DNA from 3 places in the Streptomyces sp. NPDC045695 genome. Region 1 is predicted to be linked to each of the others. Evidence: riboswitches for the same ligand, from Rfam matches in the RefSeq annotation. Region 1 holds a riboswitch; each other region holds the start of a gene.

Evidence for each region. A riboswitch is a leader RNA that binds a small molecule or an ion and turns the genes downstream of it on or off. The one in region 1 is predicted to bind cobalamin.
Region 2: linked by a shared signal. The riboswitch ahead of cobN (cobaltochelatase subunit CobN) and the one ahead of AC07DU_RS03175 (ribonucleoside-diphosphate reductase subunit alpha) in region 1 are both predicted to bind cobalamin.
Region 3: linked by a shared signal. The riboswitch ahead of AC07DU_RS14360 (ABC transporter substrate-binding protein) and the one ahead of AC07DU_RS03175 (ribonucleoside-diphosphate reductase subunit alpha) in region 1 are both predicted to bind cobalamin.

What each region holds. Positions count from the first base shown of each region.
Region 1 is NZ_JBWKJU010000002.1:9,277-19,043, reverse strand. Features, by position in the region: gene AC07DU_RS03205 (HD-GYP domain-containing protein) at 1-1,147, shown strand, start outside; gene AC07DU_RS03200 (tetratricopeptide repeat protein) at 1,253-2,254, shown strand; gene def (peptide deformylase) at 2,338-2,982, shown strand; gene AC07DU_RS03190 (helix-turn-helix domain-containing protein) at 3,004-3,969, opposite strand; gene AC07DU_RS03185 (hypothetical protein) at 4,051-4,269, shown strand; gene AC07DU_RS03180 (ribonucleotide-diphosphate reductase subunit beta) at 4,345-5,361, opposite strand; gene AC07DU_RS03175 (ribonucleoside-diphosphate reductase subunit alpha) at 5,361-7,748, opposite strand; adenosylcobalamin-variant (AdoCbl-variant) riboswitch at 7,904-7,980, opposite strand; gene AC07DU_RS03170 (GNAT family N-acetyltransferase) at 8,044-8,556, opposite strand; gene AC07DU_RS03165 (YbdD/YjiX family protein) at 8,642-8,839, opposite strand; gene AC07DU_RS03160 (carbon starvation CstA family protein) at 8,836-9,767, opposite strand, start outside.
Region 2 is NZ_JBWKJU010000019.1:64,778-74,544, forward strand. Features, by position in the region: gene cobN (cobaltochelatase subunit CobN) at 1-2,457, opposite strand, end outside; cobalamin riboswitch at 2,498-2,625, opposite strand; gene AC07DU_RS26765 (cobalamin biosynthesis protein CobG) at 3,018-4,319, shown strand; gene AC07DU_RS26770 (precorrin-8X methylmutase) at 4,324-4,971, shown strand; gene AC07DU_RS26775 (precorrin-2 C(20)-methyltransferase) at 4,968-6,473, shown strand; gene AC07DU_RS26780 (cobalt-precorrin-6A reductase) at 6,589-7,401, opposite strand; gene cobM (precorrin-4 C(11)-methyltransferase) at 7,391-8,140, opposite strand; gene cbiE (precorrin-6y C5,15-methyltransferase (decarboxylating) subunit CbiE) at 8,142-9,395, opposite strand; gene AC07DU_RS26795 (oxidoreductase) at 9,540-9,767, shown strand, end outside.
Region 3 is NZ_JBWKJU010000006.1:351,662-361,428, reverse strand. Features, by position in the region: gene AC07DU_RS14380 (sugar phosphate isomerase/epimerase family protein) at 1-546, opposite strand, end outside; gene AC07DU_RS14375 (N,N-dimethylformamidase beta subunit family domain-containing protein) at 623-2,272, shown strand; gene AC07DU_RS14370 (ABC transporter ATP-binding protein) at 2,308-3,090, opposite strand; gene AC07DU_RS14365 (FecCD family ABC transporter permease) at 3,087-4,145, opposite strand; gene AC07DU_RS14360 (ABC transporter substrate-binding protein) at 4,142-5,137, opposite strand; cobalamin riboswitch at 5,184-5,323, opposite strand; gene AC07DU_RS14355 (DUF4352 domain-containing protein) at 5,432-5,950, shown strand; gene AC07DU_RS14350 (serine/threonine-protein kinase) at 5,967-7,601, opposite strand; gene AC07DU_RS14345 (PfkB family carbohydrate kinase) at 7,660-8,727, opposite strand; gene AC07DU_RS14340 (bifunctional 4-hydroxy-2-oxoglutarate aldolase/2-dehydro-3-deoxy-phosphogluconate aldolase) at 8,691-9,368, opposite strand.

The DNA.
Region 1 (9,767 bases):
CGCCTTCGGGACCCTGATCGCCGTCGGGGAGCTCGCCCGCCGGGCGGACGGCGACGACCGCCAGCCCGCCCCGCTCGGCTCCGCCGGCGCCCTCGCCTACGCCCTGCTCGGCCAGAACGCCGCCCAGCCCACCCACCACGGGGTGTTCCAGATCGTCGCGGTCGTCGTCGCGGCCGCCCTCCTCGGGATCGTCCCGCACGTGGCCCGCGGGCGCGGCCCCGCCGTGGACCACCTCTCCCGGCGGGTCCTGACCGTCGCCTTCGCCGCCGCCTGTTTCCAGCCGCTCTACAACTCCGGCCGACTGGAGGAGCGGGTGGGCCAGGGCCCGTACCTCGTCCTCTTCCTGGTCTGTCTGCTCGGTCTCACCGCCCTGTGCGACGCCGTACTCGCCGCCGCGCTGGCCGGGGCCCGCACGGGCTGGCCGTACGGGCCCCTGCTGCGCGACGAGCTGCGCGCCCAGCTCGGCATCGGCGCGGCGATCTGCGCCACCGGCGTCGTGATGGCCCTGGGCGTGGCCGTCGCGGGCCTGTGGGCCCTGCCCGTCTTCAGCGTGCCGCTGCTGCTGACGCAGCTGTCCTTCCACCGGATCACCGCGATCCGCACCACCTACCGCCAGACCATCACCTCACTGGCCCGTGCCACCGAGATCGCCGGTTACACCCGGCCGGGCCACGCCCGCCGGGTCGCGGCCCTGAGCTGCGCCGTCGGCCGGGAGCTCGGCCTGTCGGAGCGGGAGCTCACGGTGCTGGAGTACGCCGCCCTGATGCACGACATCGGGCAGCTCTCCCTCGTCGACCCGGTCCCGGACGGGGCCACCGCCGAGCTGCCGGCGGCCGAGGCGCGCCGGATCGCCGGGCTGGGCGGGGAAGTGGCCCGGCAGACCGGGGTGCCCGCCGAGGTCGCCGTCGTGGTGGAGCGGCAGGCGGATCCCTACCGGGAGCAGCCCGCCCTGGCCCGCATCGTGCGTACGGTGAACGCGTACGACGACCTGGCCGGCGGGAGCCGTCACCCGGGTGGCTCACTGGCCGCCCTGGAACAGCTGCGCCTGGGCACCGGGCACGATTACCAGCCGGAGGTCGTGGAGTGCCTGGCGAGGGTTCTGGCCAGGGGCGGACGTGACAGAGTTGTTCCCGCCCCACCTGGGTAACCCATGGGTAATGAGCGGCCGTCCGAGTGGGCATGGTTGGATGCCAGTAAGGGGGACCGTGAGAGTGTCCGCAAGGCTGCATCGTAGGACCGGCAGGCGGGAATCGTGAGGATCTTCGGGAAGGTACGGCATCGGCCCTCCGCCTCGTGGCGGCAGGCCACCGACCGCGCGTTCACGCTGATCGGCGACGGGCGGTACGAGGACGCGGGCGCGCTGCTGACGAGAGCCGCGGACCTGGAGCCCTGGCTGTCCGAGTCCTGGTTCAACCTGGCGCTGCTGCACAAGTTCCGGCACGACTGGGAGCAGGCGCGGGCCGCCGGGCTGCGCGCCGTGGCCCTGCTGGACCGCGAGACCGGCGCCCCGGACTGGTGGAACGTCGGCATCGCCGCCACCGCGCTCCAGGACTGGCCGCTGGCCCGGCGGGCCTGGCAGGCGTACGGGCTCAAGGTGCCCGGAGACCCGCACGGCGCGGGCGGCAAGGGCAGCGGCGAACCGGTCGGCATGGAGCTGGGGAGCGCCGCCGTGCGGCTCTCGCCCGAGGGCGAGGCCGAGGTCGTGTGGGGCCGCAGGCTCGACCCGGCCCGGATCGAGGTCCTGTCGATCCCGCTGCCCTCCTCGGGGCGGCGCTGGGGCGAGGTCGTGCTCCACGACGGGGTCCCGCACGGCGAGCGGGTGACCGCTGCCGGCCCCTCGTACCCCGTGTTCGACGAGATCGAGCTGTGGGCGCCGTCGCCGGTGCCGACCTGGGTGGTGCTGCTGGAGGCGGCCACCGAGGCGGACCGCGACGCGTTGGAGCAGCTCGCCTCCGACGCCGGTTTCGCCGCCGAGGACTGGTCCTCGTCGGTGCGGCTGCTGTGCCGGACCTGCTCGGAGAGCGAGATGCCGAGCGACGAGGGCGACGGCGAGCACCTGGATCCGCACGACCACAGCGAGCCGGGGCACCCGGGCCCGCTGGGGCACCGCACGGCCGGCTCCGGCTCCCTGTGGGTCCCCGAGCGCGAATGCGGCATCGCCGCGCCGGCCGGACTGGTGCGGGGACTGCTCGACGGCTGGGTCGCGGACAGTCCGGGCACCCGGGAGTGGCGGGATCTCGAAGAAGTCTGCTGAGCCTTGGCCGTAGGCTGTACGGGCACATCGGTGGCCATCGGCGACCACCGGTGACCGGTACTTACGGAAGGCGTACGGCGGACATGTCGCAGCAGGAGAACGAGTTTGTCGGCGATGTCGGGGTCGCGAACGACGGGTACGTCGTGGACACGGAGGACTGCGCGGCGCGCGAGCTCGCCCACCGTGAGCGCGGCACCGCCCGCCCGATCACCGTCGTCGGCAACCCGGTCCTGCACCGGGAGTGCAAGGACGTCACCGAGTTCGGCGACGAGCTGGCGCAGCTGATCGACGACATGTTCGCCAGCCAGAAGGCCGCGGAGGGCGTGGGCCTGGCCGCGAACCAGATCGGCGTGGACGCCAAGGTCTTCGTCTACGACTGCCCGGACGACGACGGCGTGCGCCACACCGGTGTCGTGGTCAACCCGAAGCTGGTCGAGCTGCCGGCGGGTGCGCGGGTGCTGGACGACTCCAACGAGGGCTGCCTGTCGGTCCCGACGGCGTACGCCTCGCTGGCCCGCCCGGACTACGCCGAGGTCGAGGGCCAGGACGCGCAGGGCAACCCGATCAAGGTGCGCGGCACCGGCTACTTCGCCCGCTGCCTCCAGCACGAGACCGACCACCTGTACGGCTACCTGTACATCGACCGGCTCTCGAAGCGGGACCGCAAGGACGCCCTGCGCCAGATGGAAGAGGGCACCCCGCGCTACGAGACCGTCCCCAACGCGTAGTCGCCGACGCCTTCGCGGTGTCTAGGCGGCCTGCGGACCTCGGAAGACACGCCTGAAGGAATTCGGCGTGGTCCCCAGGGTCCGCAGGAAGTGGTGGCGGAGGGCGGCCGCGTTGCCGAAGCCGCAGCGGCCGGCGATCGCGTCCACCGTCTCGTCGGTGGACTCCAGCAGTTCCTGGGCGAGCAGCACGCGCTGGCGCAGCACCCACTGGTACGGGGTGGTGCCGGTCTCCTGGAGGAAGCGGCGGGCGAAGGTCCGCGGGGACATGTGCGCGCGCTCCGCGAGGTGCTCGACGGTGATCTCGTCCTCCAGGTGGCGGGCCATCCAGGCGATCACCTCGCCCACCGTGTCGCAGGCCGTGCGCGGCAGCGGCCGCTGGATGTACTGGGCCTGCCCGCCGTCCCGGTGGGGCGGTACGACCATCCGCCGCGCGATGGTGTTGGCCACCTCGGCGCCGTGCTCCTGGCGGACCACGTGCAGGCAGGCGTCGATGCCCGAGGCGGTGCCCGCCGAGGTGATCACCTGGCCCTCGTCGACGTAGAGCACGTCCGGGTCCACCTTCGCCCGCGGGAAGCGCCGGGCCAGGGCCGGGGCGTGCATCCAGTGTGTGGTGCAGCGCCGGCCGTCCAGCAGACCCGCCGAGCCGAGCACGAAGGCCGCGCTGCACACGCTGAGCACCCGCGCCCCCCGGTCCACGGCCCCGCGCAGGGCGTCGAGGAAGGGCTCGGGGTACTCCCGCACGGGCGCCCGCCGGTCGGCGGGCAGACAGATCAGGTCGGCCTCGTGGAGCCGCTCCAGGCCGTGCGCGGGTGAGACGGTGAAACCGACGTCGGCCATGGTCAGGGGGCCTTCCTCGGCCGCGCACACGGCGAAGTCGTAGACCGGCAGCCCCTGCTCGCTGCGGTCGATCCCGAAGACCTCGCAGAAGATCCCGAACTCGAAGGGGGTCACTCCGTCGACGAGCGCCACCGCCACGTTTTTCAGCATGACCCCAGTGTGGCAGTAATTCGCTCCTTCATGACAGTCCTGCCACTGTTTGATGTTGGTCGCCCCGGCGAGAGTGGAGCCATGAACAGCTTCCTGAACTACCTCGCCGTCCTCGCCGTCGCCGCCCTCCTGCTCGGCCCGGCGCTCTACGGCATCGTCCGCGACCGCCGGATCGACCGGCAGATACGCGCCGTCCAGCAGCGCGAGCAGCTCATCCGCCACGGGCAGCCGCGTCCGCGGCCCCGCCCGCGCACGGCCGGCGCGGCCCGCATCGTCCTGCGGCACGCCCCCGGCAAGTGAACGCCGAAGGCCCGGCGGGTGAGGTGCTCACCCGCCGGGCCCGAGATCGGCGCACGCCGCGCGCCGTCGCGCGGTCTAGAAGTCCTCGTCCAGGTCGACCGTGCCCTCGACCGCGACCTGGTAGGCCGACGGCCGGCGCTCGAAGAAGTTCGTCAGCTCCTGGACGCCCTGCAGCTCCATGAAGGAGAACGGGTTCTGCGAGCCGTACACCGGCGGGAATCCGAGACGGACCAGGCGCTGGTCCGCGACGCACTCCAGGTACTCGCGCATCGACTCGGTGTTCATGCCCGGCAGGCCGTCACCGCACAGGTCGCGGCCGAACTGCAGCTCCGCCTCCACGGCCTCCTTCAGCATGTCGGTGACCTGCTGCTGGAGCGCGTCGTCGAAGAGCTCCGGCTCCTCCTTGCGGACCGTGTCCACGACCTCGAACGCGAAGTTCATGTGCATGGTCTCGTCGCGGAACACCCAGTTGGTGCCCGTCGCCAGGCCGTGCAGCAGGCCGCGCGAGCGGAACCAGTAGACGTACGCGAAGGCGCCGTAGAAGAACAGGCCCTCGATGCACGCCGCGAAGCAGATCAGGTTCAGCAGGAAGCGGCGGCGGTCGGCCTGCGTCTCCAGCCGGTCGATCTTCTCGACGGAGTCCATCCAGCGGAAGCAGAACTGCGCCTTCTCGCGGATGGAGGGGATCTCCTCGACCGCGTCGAAGGCGGCCGCGCGGTCGTCCGGGTCGGGCAGGTAGGTGTCGAGCAGCGTCAGGTAGAACTGGACGTGCACGGCCTCCTCGAACAGCTGGCGCGACAGGTACAGGCGCGCCTCCGGGGAGTTGATGTGCTTGTAGAGCGTCAGCACCAGGTTGTTCGAGACGATCGAGTCGCCCGTCGCGAAGAACGCGACCAGACGGCCGATCATGTGCTGCTCGGCGGGCGTCAGCTTCGCGAGGTCGGCGACGTCCGAGTGGAGGTCGACCTCCTCGACGGTCCAGGTGTTCTTGATCGCGTCCCGGTAGCGCTCGTAGAAGTCCGGGTAGCGCATGGGGCGAAGGGTCAGCTCGAAGCCCGGGTCGAGGAGGTTCTTCTGTTCGCTGGTGGTCATTACTGGCAGGCCTCGCAGGACTCGGGGTTCTCAAGGGAGCAGGCCAGCGCGTCGGCGTCGACGGCCTGCGGGAGCTGGGCGGCGGCCGCCGGGACGGCGGAGCCGGACGCGGCGCGGGCGATCTTCGTCGCGGGCCGCGAGCGCAGGTAGTAGGTGGTCTTCAGGCCCTGCTTCCAGGCGTACGCGTACATCGAGCTGAGCTTGCCGATGGTGGGCGTCTCCAGGAACAGGTTCAGCGACTGCGACTGGTCGAGGAACGGCGTACGGGCCGCCGCCATGTCGATCAGACCGCGCTGCGGGATCTCCCACGCCGTGCGGTACAGCTCGCGCACCTCGGCCGGGATCCAGCCGAAGCCCTGGACCGAGCCGCTGGAGTCGCGCAGCGCCTCGCGGGTCTGGGCGTCCCACACGCCGAGCTGCTTCAGCTCGTCCACCAGGTAGGCGTTGACCTGGAGGAACTCACCGCTGAGCGTCTCGCGCTTGAAGAGGTTGGAGACCTGCGGCTCGATGCACTCGTAGACGCCCGCGATGGAGGCGATGGTCGCCGTCGGGGCGATGGCGAGGAGCAGGGAGTTGCGCATGCCGCTCTCGGCGACCCGGGCGCGCAGCGCGTCCCAGCGCTCCGGCCAGTTCAGCTCCACGTCGTAGTGGTCCGGGTGCAGGACGCCGCGCGCGGTGCGGGTCTGCTCCCAGGCCGGCAGCGGGCCGCTGCGCTCGGCGAGGTCGCAGGAGGCCTCGTAGGCGGCGAGCATGATGCGCTCGGAGAGCTTGGTGGACAGGGCCTTCGCCTCGGGGGAGTCGAAGGGCAGCTTCAGCTTGAAGAAGACGTCCTGGAGGCCCATGGCGCCCAGGCCGACCGGGCGCCAGCGGGCGTTGGAGCGGCCCGCCTGCTCGGTCGGGTAGAAGTTGATGTCCACGACGCGGTCGAGGAAGGTGACGGCCGTGCGGACGGTCTCGTCGATCCGCTCCCAGTCGATCTCGCCGTCGACGACGAACGCGCCCAGGTTGACCGAGCCGAGGTTGCAGACGGCCGTCTCGCCGTCGTTGGTGACCTCGATGATCTCGGTGCACAGGTTCGAGGAGTGCACGACCGTGCCCGGCTCGGCGGTCTGGTTCGCCGTGCGGTTGGAGGCGTCCTTGAAGGTCATCCAGCCCTGGCCGGTCTGCGCGAGGGTGCGCATCATCCGGCCGTACAGGTCGCGGGCGGGCATGGTCTTGCGGGCGAGGCCGTCGGCCTCGGCCTTGCGGTAGGCGGCGTCGAACTCGTCGCCCCACAGGTCGACCAGCTCGGGCACGTCGGCCGGGGAGAACAGCGACCAGTCGGCGTCCGCGTTCACGCGGCGCATGAACTCGTCCGGGACCCAGTGGGCGAGGTTCAGGTTGTGCGTACGGCGCTGGTCCTCACCGGTGTTGTCGCGCAGCTCCAGGAACTCCTCGATGTCCGCGTGCCAGGTCTCCAGGTAGACGGCGGCGGCGCCCTTGCGGCGGCCGCCCTGGTTCACGGCGGCGACGGAGGCGTCGAGGGTCTTCAGGAACGGCACGATGCCGTTGGAGTGGCCGTTGGTACCGCGGATCAGCGAACCGCGGGCGCGGATGCGGGAGTACGACAGGCCGATGCCGCCCGCGTGCTTCGACAGGCGCGCGACCTGGTGGTAGCGGTCGTAGATCGAGTCCAGCTCGTCCAGCGGGGAGTCCAGCAGGTAGCAGGAGGACATCTGCGGGTGCCGGGTGCCGGAGTTGAAGAGCGTGGGGGAGGAGGGCAGGTAGTCGAGGCGGCTCATCAGCCGGTACAGCGAGGCCACTTCCTCGACGGCCTGGACGCTCTCGTCGGCGGCCAGGCCACACGCCACGCGCAGCATGAAGTACTGCGGGGTCTCGATGACCTGGCGGGTGATGGGGTGGCGCAGCAGGTAGCGGCTGTGCAGGGTGCGCAGGCCGAAGAAGCCGAAGCGGTCGTCGGCGCCCTCGGCGAGGGTGTGTTCGACCAGCGCGTCCAGGCGGGCGGCGTGGGTCGTCACGAACTGCGCGGTCCGGTCGGCGATGAGGCCCTCGCGGTGGCCGACCGCGACGGAGGCGGAGAAGGAGGTGGAGCCCTGGCCGGCGGCCTCGTCGCGGACGGCCAGCGTCAGCAGGCGGGCGGCGAGCCTGGAGTACGCCGGGTCCTCGGAGATCAGGCCGGCGGCGGCCTCGGTGGCCAGGCCGCGCAGCTCGGCGTCGTCGGCGGCGGCGCTGCGGCCGCGCAGGGCGGCGGCGGCGACCCGGCCGGGATCGGTGTCCGGGAGGTCCGCCGTCAGTTCGGTGAGGGTACGCAGCAGCGTGGCCCCCGGGCCCTCGGTGTTGTCGCCAGAAGTGGACTCGGCGCGCGGTGCTGAAGGCGCGATGGTCACGGCGGGAGCTCTCCCTCGCTCGGCCCGGTCATCGGCGGAGCGGGGCGCGGGCGGGCGCATGCGGGCGCGCCGGAGCGCGACCTACCGCATGGCGTCCACCGGCCCAACCGCGAAGCCCGGACGTGTCGGCACCCGGTTCGGTCGAGCCGGGCGCGCTGTCGGCAGGTCCTCGGACTTTTCATACCGTTGCGGGACAGTTCCGGATTCGCACCGGATTCCCCTGCGGCGACAGCAGCCCTGAGCATACATGTGGGGGGCTGCGGATGCGCGACCCCCCACATGTTGTGTCGGACTGCTACTGCCCCGGTACGCGCAGCTCCAACGCGTAGGCCAGCAAAGGCACGGTGGGGACGGGTGACCAGTCCCGCTCGGGGATCCGGACGAACCCCAGCCGCTCGTAGATCCGGTGCGCGGCCGGGCTCTGGGCCTGGGTGGAGAGCACCAGACGGGTCACACCGTCGATCGCCCGGGCCCGCTCGACACAGGCCCGCACCAGGGCCTCGCCCGCCCCGCGGCCCCGCCCGGCGCGGGCAACGGTCAGCATCCGGAACTCGGCCTCGCCGGGCCCGGCGATGTCGGCCATGCGGCTGCCGGGCGGCGCGAAGGTCACCCCGCCCAGCAGGACACCGCCCAGGGTGGCGACCAGCACCTCGGCGTCGGCTGCCCGGCCGGCGACATCCCGCAGCGCCCGTTCGTACGAGTCGTCCGTGTTGTCGTCCAAGAGTCCGTCGTCGAGGTACGCCTGCGCGGTGATGGCGCCCAGTTCCGCGTAGTCGTCCGGGGTGGCTGTCCTGATCACGAGGTCCATGCCGTCGAGTGTGCGGCAGCCGACGCGAAGGGCCGCCGCGTTTCTCCCGGGGGAGACGCGGCGGCCCCTGTGGCAGCGGGGTGGCTCAGCAGCAGCCGAAGCCCTCGCGGGGGTCGGCCTCGCGCGCGTCCGTGCGGGCGCGCTCGAACTCGCGGCGGGTCATGACCCGCGCCTGCGGGTCGTGGGAGCGGGCGTGGGCCGCGTAGCGGTCGTAGGCCGCCTCCCCGGAGAACTCCCGTACGTAGAACCGGGCCCTCGCCAGCACGTCCCGTACGGCGCTCACGCCACCGGCTCCTTGACCCGTCCGCCGCCCGAGTCGAGGCCCGCCGCGGCGAGCTCCGCCTTCTCCTCGGCGGTCGCGATCAGCCCGGCCGGGGCGATGATCTTCGACTCGGTCCACGGCACCTCGGCGAGCGTGACCGACTCCGGCGAGCGGACGGCCTTCAGGCAGGTCCGGGCGGCGTCCAGCAGCACGATGACGATCAGCAGGGCGAACACCACGGACAGCACCCCGTCCACCGTGGCGTTGGTGACCACGGTGTGCATCTCGCCCATGTCCTTCGCGGGCTTGAGGACCTTCCCGGCGTCGATGCCGTCCTGGTAGGTGCTGCGCTGGGCGAAGAAGCCGATCTTCGGGTTGTCGGAGAAGATCTTCTGGTAGCTGGCGGTGAGGGTCACGGCCACGTCCCACACCAGCGGAACGGCCGTCACCCACGCCCACTTCAGCCGGCCCGACTTCACCAGCAGGGTGGTGCAGACGGCCAGAGCCACGGCGGCCAGCAGCTGGTTCGCGATCCCGAAGAGCGGGAACAGCTGGTTGATCCCGCCCAGCGGGTCCTTGACGCCCACCCAGAGGAAGTAGCCCCAGGCGCCCACGACGACCGCGCTGGCCAGCCACACGCCCGGCTTCCAGCTGACGTCCTTGAACGGCTTGTGCAGGTTGCCGAGGGTGTCCTGGAGCATGAACCGGCCGACGCGGGTGCCCGCGTCGAGCGTGGTGAGGATGAACAACGCCTCGAACATGATGGCGAAGTGGTACCAGAAGGCCTTCATGCCGGCCCCGCCGAACACCGACGAGAAGATCTCCGACATTCCGAGTGCGAAGGTCGGCGCGCCACCCGTACGGGACAGCAGGCTGGCCTCCTCCACGTCCTTCGCGGCCTGCGTCAGCGCCTCGGGGGAGATGGCGAAGCCGAAGTTCGTCACCGCCT
Region 2 (9,767 bases), on a different contig from region 1:
GACCAGGCCGCGCAGCGGCGAGCCGGAGGGGCCGGCGGGGACGAAGCCGCCGTCCAGGGCCGAGACCACGTGGGCGATCTCGTCCGTCGTCCCGGCCAGGCGCGGGACCACCTCACGGGCCGCGAAGGTCAGGACGTCCGTCACGGACTGCGGGTGGCCCGCCGTGACGGAGGGCACGGCGTCGAGGGACCAGTGCGCGTCCTCCATCGCCTGGACCAGGGCGCGGGCCTGCTCCTCGATGGCGTCCGCCGAGGTACGGGTGGCCGCGGACTCGTCGAGGCCCAGCGCCTCGCGCAGGCCCGGGAGAGCCGTTGTACCGCCCCAGATCTGGCGGGCGCGCAGGATGGCGAGGACCAGATTGACGCGGGCCGGACCGGTCGGGGCGCCGCCCAGGACGTGCAGGCCGTCGCGGATCTGGGCGTCCTTGACCTCGCACAGCCAGCCGTCGACGTGCAGCAGGAAGTCGTCGAAGCCGTCGTCGTCCGGGCGTTCGGCCAGACCCAGGTCGTGGTCGAGCTTCGCGGCCTGGATCAGGGTCCAGATCTGGGCGCGGATGGCCGGGAGTTTGGCCGGGTCCATCGCGGAGATCTGGGCGTACTCGTCCAGGTGCTGCTCCAGGCGTGCGATGTCGCCGTACGACTCCGCGCGCGCCATCGGCGGTACGAGGTGGTCGACCAGGGTGGCGTGCACGCGGCGCTTGGCCTGGGTGCCCTCGCCCGGGTCGTTGACCAGGAAGGGGTAGATGAGGGGGAGGTCGCCGAGCGCGGCGTCGGGCGCGCAGGACGCCGAGAGGCCGGCGTTCTTGCCCGGGAGCCATTCGAGGTTGCCGTGCTTGCCCAGGTGGATCATCGCGTCGGCACCGAAACCGCCGTCCTGCGCGCCCGCCTGGATCCAGCGGTAGGCCGCCAGGTAGTGGTGCGACGGGGGGAGGTCCGGGTCGTGGTAGATCGCGATCGGGTTCTCACCGAAGCCGCGCGGCGGCTGGATCAGGATCAGGAGGTTCCCGCGGCGCAGCGCGGCCAGGACGATGTCGCCCTCGGGGTTGGCGGAGCGGTCGACGAACATGTTGCCGGGGGCCTCGCCCCAGTGCTCCTCGACGCTCGCGCGCAGGTCGGCGGGGAGCTCGGCGAACCAGCGCTTGTAGTCGGCGGCCGGGATGCGGACCGGGTTACGGGCCAGCTGCTCCTCGGTCAGCCAGTCCTGGTCGTGGCCGCCGGCCTCGATCAGGGCGCGGATCAGCTCGTCGCCGTCGCCGGACACCAGACCGGGGATCTCGGGGACGGGGCCGAAGTCGTAGCCCTCGGCGATGAGCGTGCGCAGCAGCTCGACGGCACTGGCCGGGGTGTCCAGGCCCACCGCGTTGCCGATGCGGGAGTGCTTGGTGGGGTACGCCGACAGGACCAGGGCGATCTTCTTGTCGCGGCGGTCGATGTGGCGCAGGCGGGCGTGGCGTACGGCGATGCCGGCGACGCGGGAGGCGCGCTCGGGGTCGGCCACGTAGGCGGGGAGGCCGTCCGCGTCGATCTCCTTGAAGGAGAACGGGACGGTGATCAGGCGGCCGTCGAACTCGGGCACGGCGACCTGGGTGGCGGCGTCGAGGGGGGAGAGGCCCTCGTCGTTCTCCTCCCAGTTGCCGCGGGAGCCGGTCAGGCACAGGGCCTGGAGGATCGGCACGCCGAGCGCGGCGAGCGCGCCGGCGTCCCAGGACTCGTCGTCGCCGCCGGCGGAGGCGGTCGCGGGGCGGGTGCCGCCGGCCGCGAGCACGGTGGTGATGATCGCGTCCGCGGACTCCAGGGCCTGGATGAGTTCCGGCTCCGGGGTGCGCAGGGAGGAGACGTAGAGGGGGAGCGGCTCGGCGCCGTGGGCCTCGATGGCGTCGCACAGGGCGTGGACGAAGGCGGTGTTGCCGCTCATCTGGTGGGCGCGGTAGTAGAGGACGGCGACCTTGGGGGTGGGGGCGGCCGCGGCTGTGCCGGGTGCGGTGCCTGGGCTGTTGCCCGTGCTGGGTGCCGGGCGGTCCAGGGGGCCCCAGGTGGGGGAGGCGGCGGGCGGCTCGAAGCCGTGGCCGGTGAGCAGGACGGTGTCCGAGAGGAACCGGGCCAGCTGGTCGAGGTTGGCGGGGCCGCCGTGCGCGAGGTAGCCGTGGGCCTCGGCCGCGATGCCGATCGGGACCGTGGAGGCCTCCATCAGCTGGGCGTCCGGGGCCTGTTCTCCGGTGAGGACCACCACCGGGCGGCTCTGGCCGGGGGCGAGGAGGACGTCGAGGCCCTCCTGCCAGGCGCGGAGGCCGCCGAGGAGGCGTACGACGACCAGGTCGACTCCGTCGAGGAGGCCGGGGAGGTCGTCGAGAGGGAGGCGGGAGGGGTTCGCGAACCGGTACGGGACGGGGGCGTCAGCCGTGTTCGCGGCGCGAGCGCTGAGCAGATCGGTGTCGGACGTCGACAGCAGCAGGATCATGCGGCGGCAGGCCTTCCTCGGGGTTTCCGCGCCCCGGGCAGTGAGGACAGCGGGAGTTCCTGACTTGCCCGGCGGTGTGACTCTGCCGGGTTCACAGTGGCGGGACCGCGCCGGAATCTCACCGGGCTTCCTCCCATGTCGCCGTCCTCGGCGACGGCGGGCCGTGTGGTCCGCCGGAAGGTCATCTTAGGGCGTGACTTTGTGCGCCGTTGCCGGGGCTCTGTCGGCGGGGGTGGGGGTGGGGGGCGTGCCTTGGTTGCCGGGGGCTGGGGGGCTTTGGCCGGGGTGGCGCCGTGAGTGTCGGCGCGGCGCCGTTGCCGGGGCTCTGCCCCGGACCCCGCGCCTCAAACGCCGGCGGGGCTGGAAGTGGGGCCCGCGCCCTGGATGCCGGGGGCTGGAGGGGCCTTGCCCGGGGTGGCGCTGTGAGTGTCGGCGTGGCGCCGTTGCCGGGGCTCTGCCCCGGGCCCCGCGCCTCAAACGCCGGCGGGGCTGGAAGTGGTGGGGGGAGGGTGGCGACGGACACAGGTCGGGGGAGGGGAATCGTGGGTATGCTCGCCGCCATGCCCCAGCCCCCCTCCGCCGTATCGCGGGACGAACCCGTCATACGGGATCGCGGTGACGCATGCCCCGGTGCGCTGCGGCTGCACGCGGCGGACGACGGGTACCTCGCGCGCGTCCGGATCCCCGGCGGAGCGCTGACCGCGCGCCAGGGATCCCTCCTCGCGCTGGCCGCCGACCGGTTCGGCGACGGGCACCTGGAGCTCACCTCGCGCGGCAACGTCCAGGTGCGCGGCCTCGCCGAGGGCTGCGGCGTCGGGCTCGGGAAGCTGCTCGACTCCGCGGGGCTGTTGCCCGCGCCCGGTCACGAGCGGGTGCGCAACATCGTGGCCACGCCCGCCTCGCAGGACGTGCTGCCCTGGGTCCGCGAACTGGACCGGCTGCTGTGCGCGAACGCGCGGGTCACCGCCCTGTCCGGGCGGTTCCTGTTCGCCTTCGACGACGGGCGCGGGGACGTGGCCGCCCTGGAGCCGGACATCACCGTGCTCGGCCGGCCGGGGGCGGGGGAGCGGGCGCTGGTGCGCCTGGGGCCGGCCGCCGCCGGCGCCGTGGCCGTCGCCGCGCAGGACGCCCCGCGCGCCGCGCTGCTCGCCGCCGAGTACTTCCTCGACGCCGCTGACGCGGCCGGCACCCGGGCCTGGCGGGTGAGTGAGCTTCCCGGAGAACACGGCCTGGATGAAGGTGAGTTCGGCGAGAGGCTGGCCGCCGCCGGTATCGACGCGACGCGCGAGACCGCGGTGGACTGGCCGTACTGCCCGCCGCCCCAGCCCTGGGGCCGGGGCCCCGGCCCGCGCGGAGCCCTGTGCGTCCTGCCCCCGCTGGGGCGGCTGACCACCGAACAGTGGCGGGTCCTGGTGCGGGTCGCCGGCCACGGCGCCGGGCTGCGGATCACCCCGTGGCGCACCGTCATCCTGCCGGACGCCCCGCTCGGGGAGCCCGTCGACGGCCCGGCCCTGCTGGAGGCCGCCGGGCTGGTCGTGTCCCCCGACAGTCCCTGGCTGTCCGTCACCGCCTGTACGGGGCGCCCCGGTTGCGCGAAATCCCTCGCGGACGTACGCGCCGACGCGCGCGCCCTCGTGGAGCGGGCCCGGGGGCCGCTGCCCGTGCACTGGTCCGGGTGCGAGCGCCGGTGCGGGCACCCGCGGGGGACGCAGTGGGTCGACGTGGTCGCCACCCAGGACGGCTACCGGCTCTCCGCGCACGGGCGGGCCCTGCCGCACCAGCCGCACCTGCAAGACCTGGCGGCCGCCCTGACGGCCGCACGCGAGATCACCTCATCACCTCAGAGTCCGAAGACGCAGTGAAGAAATGAGCGAGTACACCGTGTTCGAGTACGAGAAGGACGGCGCCGCGATCTACCGCCAGTCCTTTGCCACGATCCGCGCCGAGGCGGACCTCTCCGGGCTGCCCGCCTCGGTCGCCCAGGTCGCGGTGCGCATGATTCACGCCTGCGGGATGACCGACCTCCCGCAGGACCTGGGGTACACCCCCGAGGTGGTGCTGCGCGCCCGCGCCGCGCTGGAGGCGGGCGCGCCGGTCCTGTGCGACGTCCAGATGGTCGCGAGCGGGGTCACCCGTAAGCGGCTGCCAGCCGGCAACGAGGTGATCTGCACCCTCTCGGACCCGGCGGTGCCGGAGCTCGCCGCGAAGATGGGCACCACCCGCAGCGCCGCCGCGCTCGAAGTGTGGCGCGACCGCGGCCTGTTGGAGGGCTCGGTGATCGCCGTCGGCAACGCGCCGACCGCACTGTTCCGGCTGCTGGAGATGATCGAGGAGGGCGCCCCGCGCCCGGCCGCCGTCATCGGAGTGCCCGTCGGCTTCATCGGCGCGGCCGAATCCAAGGACGCCCTCGCCGCCCATCCCTCCGGGCTCGACCATCTGATCGTGCGCGGCCGCCGGGGCGGCAGCGCCATCGCCGCCGCGGCCGTCAACGCCATTGCGAGCGTGGCCGAATGAGCAGCGTGACCGGCGACGCCAAGGGGCGCCTCTACGGGGTCGGGCTCGGGCCCGGCGATCCGAACCTGATGACCCTGCGCGCCGTCGAGGTGATCGGCGAGGCCGACGTCGTCGCCTACCACAGCGCCCGGCACGGCCGCTCCATCGCCCGCTCGATCGCCGCGAAGCACCTGCGCGAGACGCACATCGAGGAGCCGCTGGTCTATCCGGTCACCACCGAGACCACCGACCACCCCGGCGGCTACCAGGGTGCGATGGAGGAGTTCTACGAGTCCGCCGCCGCCCGCCTGGCCGTCCACCTGGACGCCGGCCGGACCGTCGCCGTGCTCGCGGAGGGCGACCCGCTCTTCTACAGCTCGTACATGCACATGCACAAGCGGCTCGCGGACCGGTACGAGACCGAGGTCATCCCCGGTGTCACCTCGGTCAGTGCCGCCGCCGCCCGGCTCGGTACGCCGCTCGTGGAGGGTGAGGAGGTCCTGACCATCCTCCCCGGCACCCTGCCCGAGGAAGAGCTCACCGCCCGCCTCGCCGCGACCGATTCGGCGGTCGTGATGAAGCTCGGCCGGACCTTCCCCGCGGTGCGCGCCGCCATGGAGAACAGCGGCCGGCTCGCCGAGGCCCGCTACGTGGAACGCGCCACCATGCCCGGCGAGCGCACCGGCGTCCTCGCCGACACCGACCCCGGCAGCGTGCCGTACTTCGCCGTCGCCGTGGTTCCCAGCCGCATCGGCAACCCGGGCAGCGTGCCGTCCGGTCCCGGCGAGGTCGTGGTCGTCGGCACCGGCCCGGCGGGCCCGCTGTGGCTCACCCCGCAGACCCGGCGGGCGCTGGCCGACGCCGAGGTGCTGGTGGGCTACACCACCTACCTGGACCGGGTCCCGGTGAAGCCGGGCCAGATCCGGCACGGCTCCGACAACAAGGTGGAGTCGGAGCGCGCCGAGTTCGCGCTCGACCTCGCCCGGCGCGGACAGCGGGTGGCCGTGGTCTCCGGCGGCGACCCCGGGGTCTTCGCCATGGCCACCGCCGTCCTGGAGGTGGCCGGGCAGGCCGAGTACAAGGACGTGCCCGTACGGGTGCTGCCCGGGGTGACCGCCGCCAACGCGGCGGCCGCCGCGGCCGGGGCCCCGCTCGGCCACGACTACGCCACCATCTCGCTGTCCGACCGGCTCAAGCCGTGGGAGGTCATCGCGGAGCGGCTGCGCGCCGCCGCCTCCGCCGACCTGGTGCTCGCGCTCTACAACCCCGGCTCGCGCAGCCGGACCTGGCAGGTCGCCCAGGCCCGGGAGCTGCTGCTGGAGCTGCGCTCGCCGCAGACCCCGGTGGTCGTGGCGCGCGACGTGGGCGGCCCGGCGCAGTCGGTACGGATCGTCACGCTCGCCGAACTGGAGCCGTCCGAGGTCGACATGCGCACGCTCCTGCTGATCGGCTCCTCGCAGACCCAGGTCACCGAGCGGGCCGACGGCTCGCGGATCACGTGGACGCCGCGCCGCTACCCGTGACCGGGTGGGGCGTTGCGGGACCCGTGGCCCGGGGCGGTTCACCGCCCCGGGCCACGGGTCCTTCCGCGTCGTCCGGCCTCGCGGGAGTGCGCCGGACCTGGGCGGCCTACGCGGCCTACGCGGCCTCCGCGAGCCAGCGCAGGGCGGCTGGCACCGAGTCCGCCTCCGGTACGCCCTGAGGGACGGGCGGACGGCGTACGACCAGGACCGGGATGTCCGCCTCGCGGGCGGCGGTGAGCTTGGGGGCGGTCGCGGAGCCGCCGCTGTCCTTGGTGACCAGGACGTCGATCCGGTGGCGGGCGATCAGTTCCCGTTCGTCGTCGAGGGTGAACGGGCCCCGGGCCAGGAGGGTTTCCAGGCGCGGCGGCACGGGCCCCGCCGGCGGGTCCACCGAACGCACCAGGAACCAGGTGTCGGTCAGGTGCGCGAAGGTGTGCAGGCCCATCCGGCCGGTGGTCAGGAACGCGCGGGAGCCGAAGCCGGGCAGCAGCTCCGCGGCCTCGGCGAGGGAGTCGGTGAAGGTCCAGTCGTCGCCCGGCTGCGGGCTCCAGCCGGGGCGCCGCAGCGCCAGCAGCGGGACGCCCGTGAGAGCCTCCGCCTCGGAGGCGTGGAAACTCATCCGCTCCGCGAACGGGTGGGTGGCGTCGACGACGTGGGTCACGTCGTGGCCGACGATCCAGCCCGCGAGGCCCGCGATGCCACCGAAGCCGCCGATGCGGATCCCGCCCGGCGGGAGCACCGGCGCGGTGACGCGGCCCGCGAGCGAGGTGGTCACACAGACCGAGGGGTCGGGCGCCAGCGCTTGCGCGAGCTGCCGGGCTTCCGTCGTACCGCCGAGGATCAGCACGTGGCGGGGCGGCCCGGGCTGGGCCCGCCCGGGGTGGGGCTGCACGCGGTGGGGCTGCCCCGGGCGGGGTTCAGCAGACATGCCGGTCCCGCTCGGGGGAGTACAGGTGGCTGTCGCGGAACTGCTCCGCGCCCAGCGTGCGGCCCACCACGATGACCGCGGTGCGGACCAGTCCGTGCTCCTTCACCTGGGCCGCGATGTCGGCCAGGGTGCCGCGCAGGATCAGCTCGTCGGGACGGCTGGCCATCGCCACCACCGCGACCGGGCACTGGGCGCCGTAGTGCGGCAGCAGCTCGTCCACGACCCGGTCCACGTAGCGGGTGGCCAGGTGCAGCACCAGCAGGGCGCCGCTGCGGCCCAGGGTGGCCAGGTCCTCGCCGGGCGGCATCGGGGTGGCCTGCTGGGCGATGCGGGTCAAGATCACCGTCTGGCCGACCGTGGGGACGGTCAGCTCCCGCTTCAGCGCCGCGGCGGCCGCGGCGAAGGCCGGGACGCCCGGGACCACTTCGTACGGGATCGCCGCCGCGTCCAGGCGCCGCATCTGCTCCGCGACCGCGCTGAAGATGGACGGGTCGCCGGAGTGCAGCCGCGCCACGTCCTGGCCCGCCGCGTGGGCCCGTACGCACTCGTCGATGATCTCGTCCAGGTTCAGCTGCGAGGTGTCGACCAGCCGGGCGCCGTCCGGGCACTCGGCCAGCAGCTCTTGCGGGACGAGGCTGCCCGCGTACAGGCACACGGGGGCGGCGGCCAGGGTCCGCGCCCCGCGCACCGTGATCAGGTCGGCGGCGCCCGGGCCCGCACCGATGAAGTACACGGTCATGTCAGAGATCCTTCTCGCTCGTCGACTTCGTCACTGACCACTGGGTGACCGCCATCGCCTGGCGCCAGCCCGTGAAACCGCCGACCGGCACGGCGTGCGCGACCGCCAGTTTCACCAGTTCGCCGCCGTGGCGCCGGTAGCGGTCGGTGAGGACGGCCTCCGACTCCAGGGTGACCGTGTTCACCACCAGCCGGCCGCCGGGGGCCAGCGCCACCCAGGCCGCGTCCAGCAGGCCCGGCGCGGTCAGCCCGCCGCCGATGAACACCGCGTCGGGGGCCGGGAGCGCGCCGAGCGCCTCCGGGGCAGCGCCCACCACCACGCGCAGGCCGGGCACGCCGAGGGCCGCCGCGTTACGGGAGATCCGCGCGGCCCGCTCCGGGACGCGCTCCACCGCCACCGCCCGGCACGAGGGGTGCGTGCGCATCCACTCGATGCCGATGGACCCGGAGCCCCCGCCGATGTCCCACAGGAGCTCGCCGGGGGCCGGGGCCAGTGCGCACAGGGTGGCCGCGCGGACGTGGCGCTTGGTGAGCTGGCCGTCGTGTTCGTACGCGGCGTCCGGCAGGCCGGGGGTCGCGCCGAGGCGCGGTGCGTCGTGGGCCGGGTCCCGGCGGCAGTCGAGGGCCACCACGTTCAGGGGGTCGCCGGGCGCGTGGTCCCAGCTGTCCGCACGGCCCTCGTACGCGTCCTCGCGCTCGGACCCGAGCTGTTCCAGCACCCGCATCCGGCTCGGGCCGAAGCCCCGCTCCCGGAGCAGAGCGGCGATCTCGCCCGGGGACGCCGCTCCGGCGCTGAGCACCAGAACCCTGCGTCCTTCGTGCAGCGCGGCCGCGATCCGGGCCACCGGGCGGCCGACCACCGTGATCACCTCGGTGTCCTCCACCGGCCAGCCCAGGCGGGCGCAGGCGTAGGAGACGGACGAGGGGTGGGGATGGACCACCAGGGCCTGCGGCCCGAGCTCCTCGGCGAGGGCGCGGCCGATCCCGTAGAACATCGGGTCCCCGCTGGCCAGCACCGCGATCCGGCGGCCGGCGTGCTCGGCCATCAGCTTCGGTACCGCCGGGCGCAGCGGGCTCGGCCAGGAGACGCGCAGGCCCGGGCAGGCGTCGGCGGGCAGCAGGTCCAGCTGGCGCGGCCCGCCGATCAGCACGTCGGCCGAGGCCAGCGCGGACCGGGCGGCGGCGGTGAGCCCGGCCCAGCCGTCCGCGCCGAGACCGACGACCGTCACTGGTATGGGGGGCGGTGCGGAGCTCACTGCGCGATACCTCGGGGACGGGAAGGGACAGGTGCGGACCCGCAGCCTACTGGCCTGCACGGACGAGCCCCGCTGCCGCCCCCGCTGCCGCCCCTCGCCGAGACCCGTCTACCCTCGGTAACCACCGCTCGTGAGGGAGTCGCCATGCCCGGCTGGAACGCCACGAACATCCCCGACCAGAGCGGCCGGACCGCCGTCGTGACGGGGGGCAACAGCGGGATCGGCTACGTCACCGCCCGCGAACTCGCGCGGCGCGGCGCCCGCGTCGTGCTGGCCTGCCGCAGCACGGCCCGCGGGAAGGCCGCCGAGGTCCGGCTGCGGGCGCAGGTGCCGGGCGCCGAGGTGGAGTTCCTCCCGCTGGACCTGGCCGAC
Region 3 (9,767 bases), on a different contig from region 1:
TCGGGAAGCGGCGGGGGGCTCACCGCCCAGCCAGGTGTGCAGCACGTCCCACAGCGCGCCGACGGACGGATGCGCGACCGCGTCGAGCACCCGGGCGGTCGCGGCCGCCGTGCGGTGGGAGTCGTGGGTCTCCAGCAGGATCCGCACGCCGTGGCGCTCGGCGAAGGGTGCGGCGGCCAGCAGCCGGCGCACGGCATTGCCGTCGGCGGCCTCCTGCGGCAGGTCCCCGCCGCCCGGGAAGACCCGTACGCAGGGGGCCTGGAGATCGGCGGCGAGCCGGACCAGCGCGCGCAGTTCGGCGAGGACCGGTTCGTCGGCGCCGGGAGCCGCCACCCTCGCGTAGCCCGCGACCGCGAGGACGGCGACGCCCGCGGCGGTGAGGGTCCGCAGTGCGGCGGCGCGTGCGCCGGCCGGGCTGCCGGGGTGCAGGGGTTCCTCGGGGTGGGCCCGCAGCTCGATGCCCTCGAACCCGTGGGACGCCGCGAGGGCGGCGGCGCGGTCGAGCGGCGCGCCCGGCAGGCCGAGCGTGGAGAAGGCGTATCTCACGGGCGGCTCCCACAGTCCCCATCATCATGCCAGGGCGGTGACAGTCATGGCCCAAGCGTGACATAGCGTGCCCTGCATGGATCAGGAGCACATGGCCGGGGCGGCCGGGGGCGACGAGGGCCCGGGCACGGGCGCGGCCAGGCGGCGCTTCCTCGCCCTCGCGACGGGGGCGGCCACGGCTGCCGGAATCGGAGCCGTGGCCGGCTGCGCGGGCGGGGACGGCGGCGCGGACGGGCAGGGCGGGAAGGGCGGGGAGCGGGCCGACGGGTCCGCGAAGCCCGGCGGCGAGCCCTCGGCGGCGGCCGGCCACGGCTTCGACGTCACGGCCGAGAACGCGCGCCCCGGCCATGGCGACTGGCCGGTGACCAAGGCCGGTCCGGCGCGCGCCATCGAGGGCTTCGCGGACAAGGTCAGCGTCCTTCCGGGCGAGTCCTTCGGGCTGCACGTGTCGACCACCGCCCCGCGGTTCACCGTCTCCGCCTACCGGATGGGCTGGTACGGCGGCGCCCGGGCCCGGCTGGTGTGGCGTTCCGAGGCGCTGCCCGGGGCCCGCCAGCCGGAGCACACGGTGGACCCCGCCACCCGGACGGTGCGCACGCGGTGGACCCGTACCACCACGGTCGAGACCAAGGACTGGCCGGAGGGCTGCTACCTGCTGCGGCTCGACGCGCAGGGCGGCGAGGGCCAGCGCTTCGTGCCCGTCACCGTCCGGTCGGCCGCCACGGCCGGACGTACCGTCGTGGTCAACGCGGTGGCCACCTGGCAGGCCTACAACCGGTGGGGAGGCTACGGCAGCTACGACGGCCCCAGCGGCGGCTACGCCTCGCGCTCCCTGTCCGTGAGCTTCGACCGGCCCTACGAGTACGACGACGGCGCGGGCCTGTTCCTGACGTACGAGGCCCCGCTGCTCGCCCTCGCCGAGCGGCTCGGCATACCCCTGGCCTACGCGACCACCACCGACGTGGCCCGGGAGAAGCGGCTGCTGGAGGGGGCGGCGGCCGTGCTCTCGCTCGGCCACGACGAGTACTGGTCGCCGGAGCAGCGGGCCCACGTCACGGCCGCGCGCGACGCCGGGACCAACCTCGCGATCCTCGGCGCGAACTGCTGCTACCGGCGGATCCGGCTGGAGCCCTCCGACCTGGGGCCGGACCGCACGCTGGTCTGCTACAAGTCCTCCTACGCGCAGGATCCGGGGTTCAAGCGGGGCCATCCGGCGACCGTGGACTTCCGATCGGCGCCCGGTGCGGACCCGGAGAGCTCGCTGCTCGGCGTGATCTACGACGGCTATCCGGTGGACGCCCCCTACGTGGTGACCCACCCGGGCCACTGGCTGTTCGAAGGCACCGGCGCGCGGGCCGGCGACCGCTTCGCGCACCTGGTCGGGGTGGAGTACGACAAGGTCGACACCGGTTTTCCGACACCCCGGCCGATCGAGATCCTGGCCCACTCCCCCGTGGTGTGCGAGGGCCGTCCCAGCCACCAGGACACGGCGTACTACACGGCGCCGAGCGGGGCTGGGGTGTTCGCGACCGGCACGATGCGGTGGGTGGAGGCCCTGGACGCCACCGGCGACGGCGCCGGCGGCGCCCACCACGGGATGGACGCACGGGCCGGGGCCCTGACCACGCGGGTGACGGAGAACCTGCTGCGGGTGTTCGCGGCGGGACCGGCGGGCCGGACCCACCCGGCGCAGGACAACGTCCGCGCCGTGTACGGGAGTTCGTGAGGCCCCGGGGTGGAGCTGATCACCCGCCCGTGCCGCTACCCGTAGACGATGTTCGGCGCGCCCGTGTCCGGGTGGACCCCGATGCGGGTGCGCACCCCGTACACCTCGGCCAGCAGGTCCTCCGTGAGGACCTCCCGGGGCGGTCCCGAGGCGGCGACCCGGCCGCCCGTCAGGACGTACAGCCTGTCGCAGAAGGCGGCGGCGAGGTTGAGGTCGTGCAGGACGAGCAGGCTGGTGGCGGGCAGGGCGCGGACCAGGCCCAGGAGCTCCAGCTGGTAGCGGATGTCCAGGTGGTTGGTCGGTTCGTCCAGGGCGAGCAGGCCGGGGTCCTGGACGAGGGCGCGGGCCACCAGGGCGCGTTGGCGCTCGCCGCCGGAGAGCTCGTCGAAGCGGCGGGCGGCGAAGGGGGCCGCGCCCACGGTCTCCAGTGCCGCGGCGACGCGGCGTACGTCGTCGGGGCCGTCCTGCATCCAGAACCGTTTGTGCGGGCTGCGCCCCATGGCGACGACCTCGCGGACGGTCAGCCCGAAGGTGCCGCCGGCGTCCTGCGGTACGACCGCCACGCGCCGCGCCCGCTCCTTGACCGTGAGCGCGGCCGCGTCGGCGCCGTCCAGCAGGATCCGGCCGGCGGTGGGCCGCAGGATGCCGTAGACGCAGCGCAGCAGGGTGGTCTTGCCGCTGCCGTTGGGGCCGACCACGCCCACCGTCTCGCCGGGCCGGGCGGTGAGGTCGACGCCGTGCAGCAGGGTGTGCCCGTCGATCTCGTACCGCACGGCCCGCACGGCGAGTTCCACCGGTCTCGCTGATGTCCCGGTCATCCGGTGACCCCCTCGGTCCGGCTGGAGCGGCGCAGCATCCACAGGAAGAACGGCCCGCCGACGAGCGCGGTGACCACGCCGACCGGAATCTCCTCGGGGGCGGCGGCCGTACGGGCGAGCAGGTCGGCCAGGAGCAGGAACACGGCCCCGACCAGCGCGGCCACCGGCAGGAGCGCCCGGTGTCCGGCGCCGACGACCATCCGCGCGGCGTGCGGGACCATCAGCCCGACGAACCCGATCGCGCCGCTGTAGGCGACGAGCACGCCGATGACCAGGGAAGTGAGCACGAAGACGGCGGCGCGGAACCGTCCGGTGTCCAGGCCCAGGGTGTGCGCGCCCTCCTCCCCGGCGAGGAGCAGGTCGAGCGGCCGGGCGAGGGCGACGAGCAGTACGGTGCCGACGAGCAGGGCCGTGGCGGGCAGCGCCAGTTCGTCCCAGCGGGCCCCTCCGAGGCCGCCGAGGGTCCAGAAGAGGACGGAGCGGATCTGGTCGGGGTGCGCGGCGAGCACCAGGACGAGGCTGGTGAGGGCGGACAGGACGTACTGGACGGCGACTCCGGCCAGGATCAGCCGGCCGGTGGTGAAGGTCGCGCCTCGGCGGGCCATCGCGTAGACGGCGACGAGCGCGCCCATCGAACCGGCGAAGGCGGCGAGCGGCACGCCCACCCCGCCGGCGAATCCGGCGGACGCAGCCCCCGCCCCGGCTCCTGCTCCGGCGCCGAAGACGATCACGAGGACGGCTCCCGCCGAGGCGCCGGAGGAGGCGCCGAGCAGGAAGGGGTCCGCGAGCTGGTTGCGTACGAGCGCCTGCAGCACGGTGCCCGACACCGCGAGCCCCGCCCCGACCACGGCCCCCAGGAGCACGCGCGGCATCCGGACGTCCCACACGATGGAGGCGAAGGCTCCGGTGCGCCGCTCGCCGGACAGAGCGCCGAGGACGATGTCGCACACCCGGCCCGGGGCGATCCGTACGGGCCCCAGCGCCAGACCCGCGACGGCGGACGCGGCGAGCGCGCAGACGAGTACGAGGAGGACCGTGGCGGTACGGAGCCTCACGGGGCATCGGGGTGGAGCTGGCGGCCCAGGGACTCGACGGCGTCGGCGACGCGCACGCCCAGGACGGCGGAGGAGAGCGGCAGGACGACGAACCGCCGGTTCTTGACGGCGGGAACCCCGGCGAGGGCCGGGTCGTTCAACAGGCGCTGCTTCTTGGCTTCGACGGTGGTGCCGCCGTAGTCGTAGATGAGGACGACCTCGGGTGCCCGCTCGATGACCTTCTCCCACGACACGTCACCGAAGGTGTCGTCGAGGTCCGCGAAGACGTTCGTGCCGCCCGCGAGGGAGACGATCTCATTGCCGATGCCGTTGCCCCCCGAGGTGGAGGCGGAGGTCTCGCCCGAGTCGTAGACGAAGACGGACGGCCGGGGCGCGTCCTTGACCCGGGCGGTCACGGCGTCGATGCGGCGCTGCCCGTCCTCGACGAGCCGGGCACCGCGCTCGGGCACGCCGAAGGTGCGGGCGACCTCGGTGATCTCGGTCTTGAGCTGGTCGAAGCCGACCCGCCCCGCGGAGCAGTACTCCACGTTCAGCCGGGAGTTGATGCCCGCCTTCGCGAGCGCCTCGCGGTCGCGGCCCTGCGCCTTGTCGAAGGCGCTGGCGTATCCGCCGTACACGAAGTCGGGGTCGGCGCCGAACAGGACCTCCTTGGAGGGGTATTCCCTGGCCAGCACCTTGATCTTGTCGTAGGCGGGCCGGTAGAGCGGCAGCACGGCGTCGTCGAGATAGGCGGAGCCGACGATCCGCTCGCCCAGCCCGAGGGCGAGCAGCAGCTCGGTGGAGTGCTGGTTCATGGTGACGGCGCGCTGGGGCGGGGCCTGATAAGTGCTGCTCACGCCGCAGTTGGTGAGGGTGTACGGGAAACCGGGCGCGGCGGCGGACTCCGCGGCGGCCCCGTGCTCCCGCACGTCCGGGGAACTGCCGCACGCGGCCAGGGGTATGAGGAGTACGACGGGAACGAAGGCGCGGCAAAGGGCGCGGGTGCGCGACATGGCGAAAGCCTCTCCGGGGGATCCGCGTCCCCTGGTCGACGTGAAGAACGAGCAGAGGCGGTGCGTCAGTGTCTGACTCCCGGATCTCCCGCGGGGGGACGTCCGGTCACAGTGGCGGGACCGCACCGGAATCGCACCGGTTTCCTGTCCTGCACCGCCTGGGTAACGCGCCCCAGTCTGCCAGAACGCCGAGACGGTGCGGGCGGCGGCAAGGGAGTCCGCGGATGCGCGGGTGGCGGGAGCCGGGGTCACGGAGGATCGTGGGCAGGGTAGCCGTGGATCGGGAGGTCCGCCATGCGCCGCAGCCGAGCACCGGGCCGCTCGCGGAGCGCCTTCGCGGCGGTCGCGCTGCTGGCCCCCGCCCTCCTGGTCCCCGCGCTGCTGGCCGCGGCCCCCGGCGGATCCGGGGAGACGGTCTCCCTCACGGGCGACGGGCCCGGACAGCGCCTCGACGTCACGCTCACGCAGGTGGTCGACCCGGCTGCCCCCGCGCGCTCCTCCACCCCCGAGCCCGACGGTTCCGACCGGCTCGTCGCCGTGCGGTTCCACCTGGAGAACACCGGGACGGCCGACTACGAGGACTCCCCCGCGGCCTCCGCGCATCTGCTCGACGCCACCGGGCAGCGGTTCACCGGGCTCAACCTCCCCACGACCGCCGGGCCGCACTTCCCCGACACCCTCACGCTCCGGCCGGGCGGCGCGGCGGAAGGCTTCGTGACCTTCCGGCTGCCGAAGGACGCCGGCCCGGCCGCGGTCCAGTTCGCCCTGAACGGCGGCTTCGCGGACGACGTGGGCCAGTGGAGCCTGCCCTGAGGGCGGACCGCGGCCGTCAGGACGCGCGCCAGACCGTCATGTCCGCGGTCACCCACTGGGGCCAGTTCTTCAACTGCACCAGCGACTTGTTCTGGATCACGAACAGCGCGATGTCGCCCGACGGGTGCTTGATGCAGAACGCGCTGCCGTTCGTCGCCCCGGCCAGCCCGAACTCGCGCGTGTCGACGTCCGTGAGGGCGGCCCGGCACACCTCCAGGGAGCCGTGCTGATCGGGGAACAGCATGGTGATCACGCTGGAGTCGCTCTCCAGATCGCAGCCGGTCCTCTCGCAGTTCAGCCGGATGTCCCCCGAGCGGTCCTGGCGCTGAGCCTGTTCCTTGACGCCGACCGAGTTCTGGGCGTCCAGGCGCACCCCGGCGTACGGGACGGGCGCGGGCGGCTTCGACTCCTCGGGCGGGCCCGACGCCGCTCCGGCGGCTCCGGCCGTCCCGCCGCCGGTAGCTGACGCCGCCGAACCCGATGCCGTCCCCGCGGCCGGTCCCGACGCCGATCCCGAGGGAGTCTTGTGCGCCGCCGGGGACCCGTTCCGGGCGCGCAGCAGCCTGCCCATGTCGTCCATGTAGGCCCAGGTCAAACCGGTCAGTACCAGGGCCGACGTCGCCACCGCCGCAGCGGTGATCAGCGCGGCGCGCCGCCTGCGGGCCCGCCGTTCCCCCGGTGCGGCCGGGGTCGGTGCGGGCCGCCACCGCCGGAGCAGCGGCGTCGTGTGCACCGAGGTGGGATCCGGAACCGGAGCCGGGACCTCCACCTCCGGCCCCATCAACTCGCGCCAGACGGCCGGGCCGCCGCCCGCGTCGGCGTCCGCCCCGAGCCGCTGCCGGCACCACGCCACGATCTCCGCCGGGGTGGCCCGGTCCTTCGGATCGGCGGCCAGGCACCGGGCGATCACGGGACGCAGCTGGTCCGGGAGGCGGGACAGGTCGGGCTGGGAGTGCACGATCCGGAACATGACGCTCAGCTGGGGGCCGCCTCCGTACAGCGCCTCGCCCGTCGCCGCGAACGCCGCCGTCTGGCCCAGCGTGAAGACGTCGGTGGCCGCCGTGACCTCGCCCGACGACGCCTGTTCGGGCGCCATGTACTGCGGCGTCCCGATGGCGTTGCCCGTCCCGGTGGCCGCGGTGACGCCGGACGCGAGCGAGATCCCGAAGTCGATGACCCGCGGACCGTCCGCGGCCAGGAGCACGTTCGACGGCTTCAGGTCCCGGTGCACGATGCCCGCGCCGTGGATGGCCTGGAGCGCCTCGGCCACCCCCGCCATCAGCCACAGCACGGCGGCAACCGGCAGCGGTCCCCGGCGGGCGACGGCCTCGGACAGCGAGGGGCCGGGCACGTACAGGGTGGCCAGCCACGGCGGGGTGCCGTCCGCCTCGGCGTCGATCAGCTCGGCGGTGTACGCCCCCTTGACCCGGCGGGCCGCCTCCACCTCCCGGCGGAACCGCCGTCGGAACGCCGGGTCCTCGGCCAGCTCCGGGCGCACGACCTTGATCGCCACAGGGCGGCCGCCCCGGGTGTGCGACAGGTAGACCCGGCCCATGCCACCGGCGCCGAGCCGAGCCGCGAGGCGATATCCGGCCACGGTCGGCGGGTCCTCCGCCAGCAGAGGCTGGAACACCTCGGTCGCGCTGTTCATCGGTCTCCCCCCGATTCCCTGATCAACCGATGAGTTGATCCACATCCACCGCCTCACCCTAAGCGTCGGGCGGCGACGGGAATCCGGCGGGGAGCCGACTTCCGCAGGCCCCGGGAGGCCGCTCCCCTGAGCGCCCTGCGAGCGTGGTCCGGGCGGCCAGGGCGGCCGTCTGCGTGAAGTCGGGGACGTGGCCGGTGCCGCCGCGCCCCGAGATCGAGAGGCAGGCGGCGGCCGTCCCGTAGGCGACGGCGTCCGCGAGGGTGTCGCCGAGGGCGAGGCGGGCGGTGGCGGTACCGGTGAGGCAGTCGCCCGCGCCGGTCGCGTCGACCGGCGCCGGGTTCACGGGGACGGGGTGGAAGGCCTGCCGCGAGCCGTCGTCGAGCAGGAGCCGGCCGGCGCCCGCGGTGACCACGACCGTACGGGCGCCCAGGGCGCGCAGGCGGGCCGCGGCGGTGCGCGGGTCGTCGGTGTCCACCAGGGCCCGGGCGTCGGCCGGGCAGGAGGTCTTGAGCAGCCCGGTCAGCGGGGCGATGCGCGCCAGCAGGTCCCGGGCCTCGGGTCGGCCGGTCAGCCGGGGGCGGAAGTTGGGGTCGTACGTGAGGTACCCGCCCGCCCCGTGCACGAGGTGCGCGGCGGCCAGTACGGCATCGCGGCTGCTCGGCGACAGGGCGCCGGTGACGCCGCTGGTGATCAGGGCCCGGCACCGGGTCAGCAGCGGGCGCCAGGACTCGATGTGCCGGGGCGCGAGGGTGGAACCGGCGCTGCGGGCGCGCCAGTAGACGAACTCGCGCTCGCCGTCGGTGTCGGCGCAGAGCAGGTAGGCGCCGTTGGGGTGCGGGGCCCGGCGGACGTGGGAGACGTCCACGCCGAGCTCGGCGGCCCGCCGCAGCAGCGGAACGCTCAGCTCGTCGTCACCCACGACGGTGAGCAGGGCGGTCCGCGCCCCGGCCGCGGCCGCGGCGGCCGCCGCGTTGAGGGCGTCCCCGGAGTACGAGATACGGGCCGGGGTGCCGGCGGCGGCCGCGCTCAGGGCGGCGTCCGCGTGGATCTCGACGAGGACCTCGCCGAGCACGAGGACGTCGTAGGCGGTCACCGCGGGGACCTCGCGCAGCAGCCGTCGCAGCACAGTCCAGCCCGTCCGGCCGGTCCGAGCGGCCCCACCGGTTCCGCCAGTGCGGCGAACAAGGCGGCCAACTCCCCGGGCTGACCGGGCAGTCCACTCCCTATGCCGACGGCGGTCGCACCGGCGGCGAGCCACCCGGGGACCTCGGCGGGCCGGATCCCGCCGGTCGGGATGAGCACCGCCTCGGGCAGGACGGCCCTGAGGGAGCGGATGAAGCCGGGACCGCCCACGTGGGCCGGGAAGACCTTGGCTCCGCCGGCCGCCCGTACGGCGGAGGCGATCTCGCCGGGGGTGAAGCCGCCCTCGATGAAGACGGCTTCGCGGCGCTCGGCGACCTCGCGGACCTCGGGGGCGGGATACGGGGAGATCAGGAACGCGGCGCCCGCGTCCAGGGCGGTCTCGGCCTGCGCGCTGGTGGTGACCGTGCCGACGCCGACGACCGCGCGGCGGCCGTGCGCGTCGCGCAGCGGGAGCGTACGGGCGAGGGCGTCGGCCCAGCCCGGCGTGGAGGTGGTCAGTTCCACCGCCCGGCAGCCCGCGGCGAGCAGGGCGGTGGTATGGCGGACGGCCTCGTCGGCGTCGGGGTGACGGAGCACGGGCAGGAGGCGCTGGGCGGCCATCACGTCGTACGGGTGGCAGGACAAAGAACCCTCCCGTGGTTCCACGTAGTGGAACGGGTATCGCCATGCGGAACGATGTGGTCTAGACCCTACACAGGCCGGGAGTTCGCGTGTCAACACAGCTGCCAGCCCTGGTATCGACGGACGAGGCGGCCGCGGCCCGCGGCTGCGCGGGCTCTGCGCGCTGGTCACCGCCGGGGAACCGGCGAGCATCGGCCAGGTCCTCGGCGAACTCCGGCAGACCACCGGCCAGACGGTCCATCTCGCCCTGGCACACAACGGAGACCATCACCTACATGGACGTCCGCCCGGTCGGCGGAGTCAGCTTGCGAAAAAGTCCTGCGAAAACTATTTCCTGATAAGTGTTATCGGGGCACCCGTCGACGGTCTCCCAGGTATCGGGCATCATCGACCGCCGATACG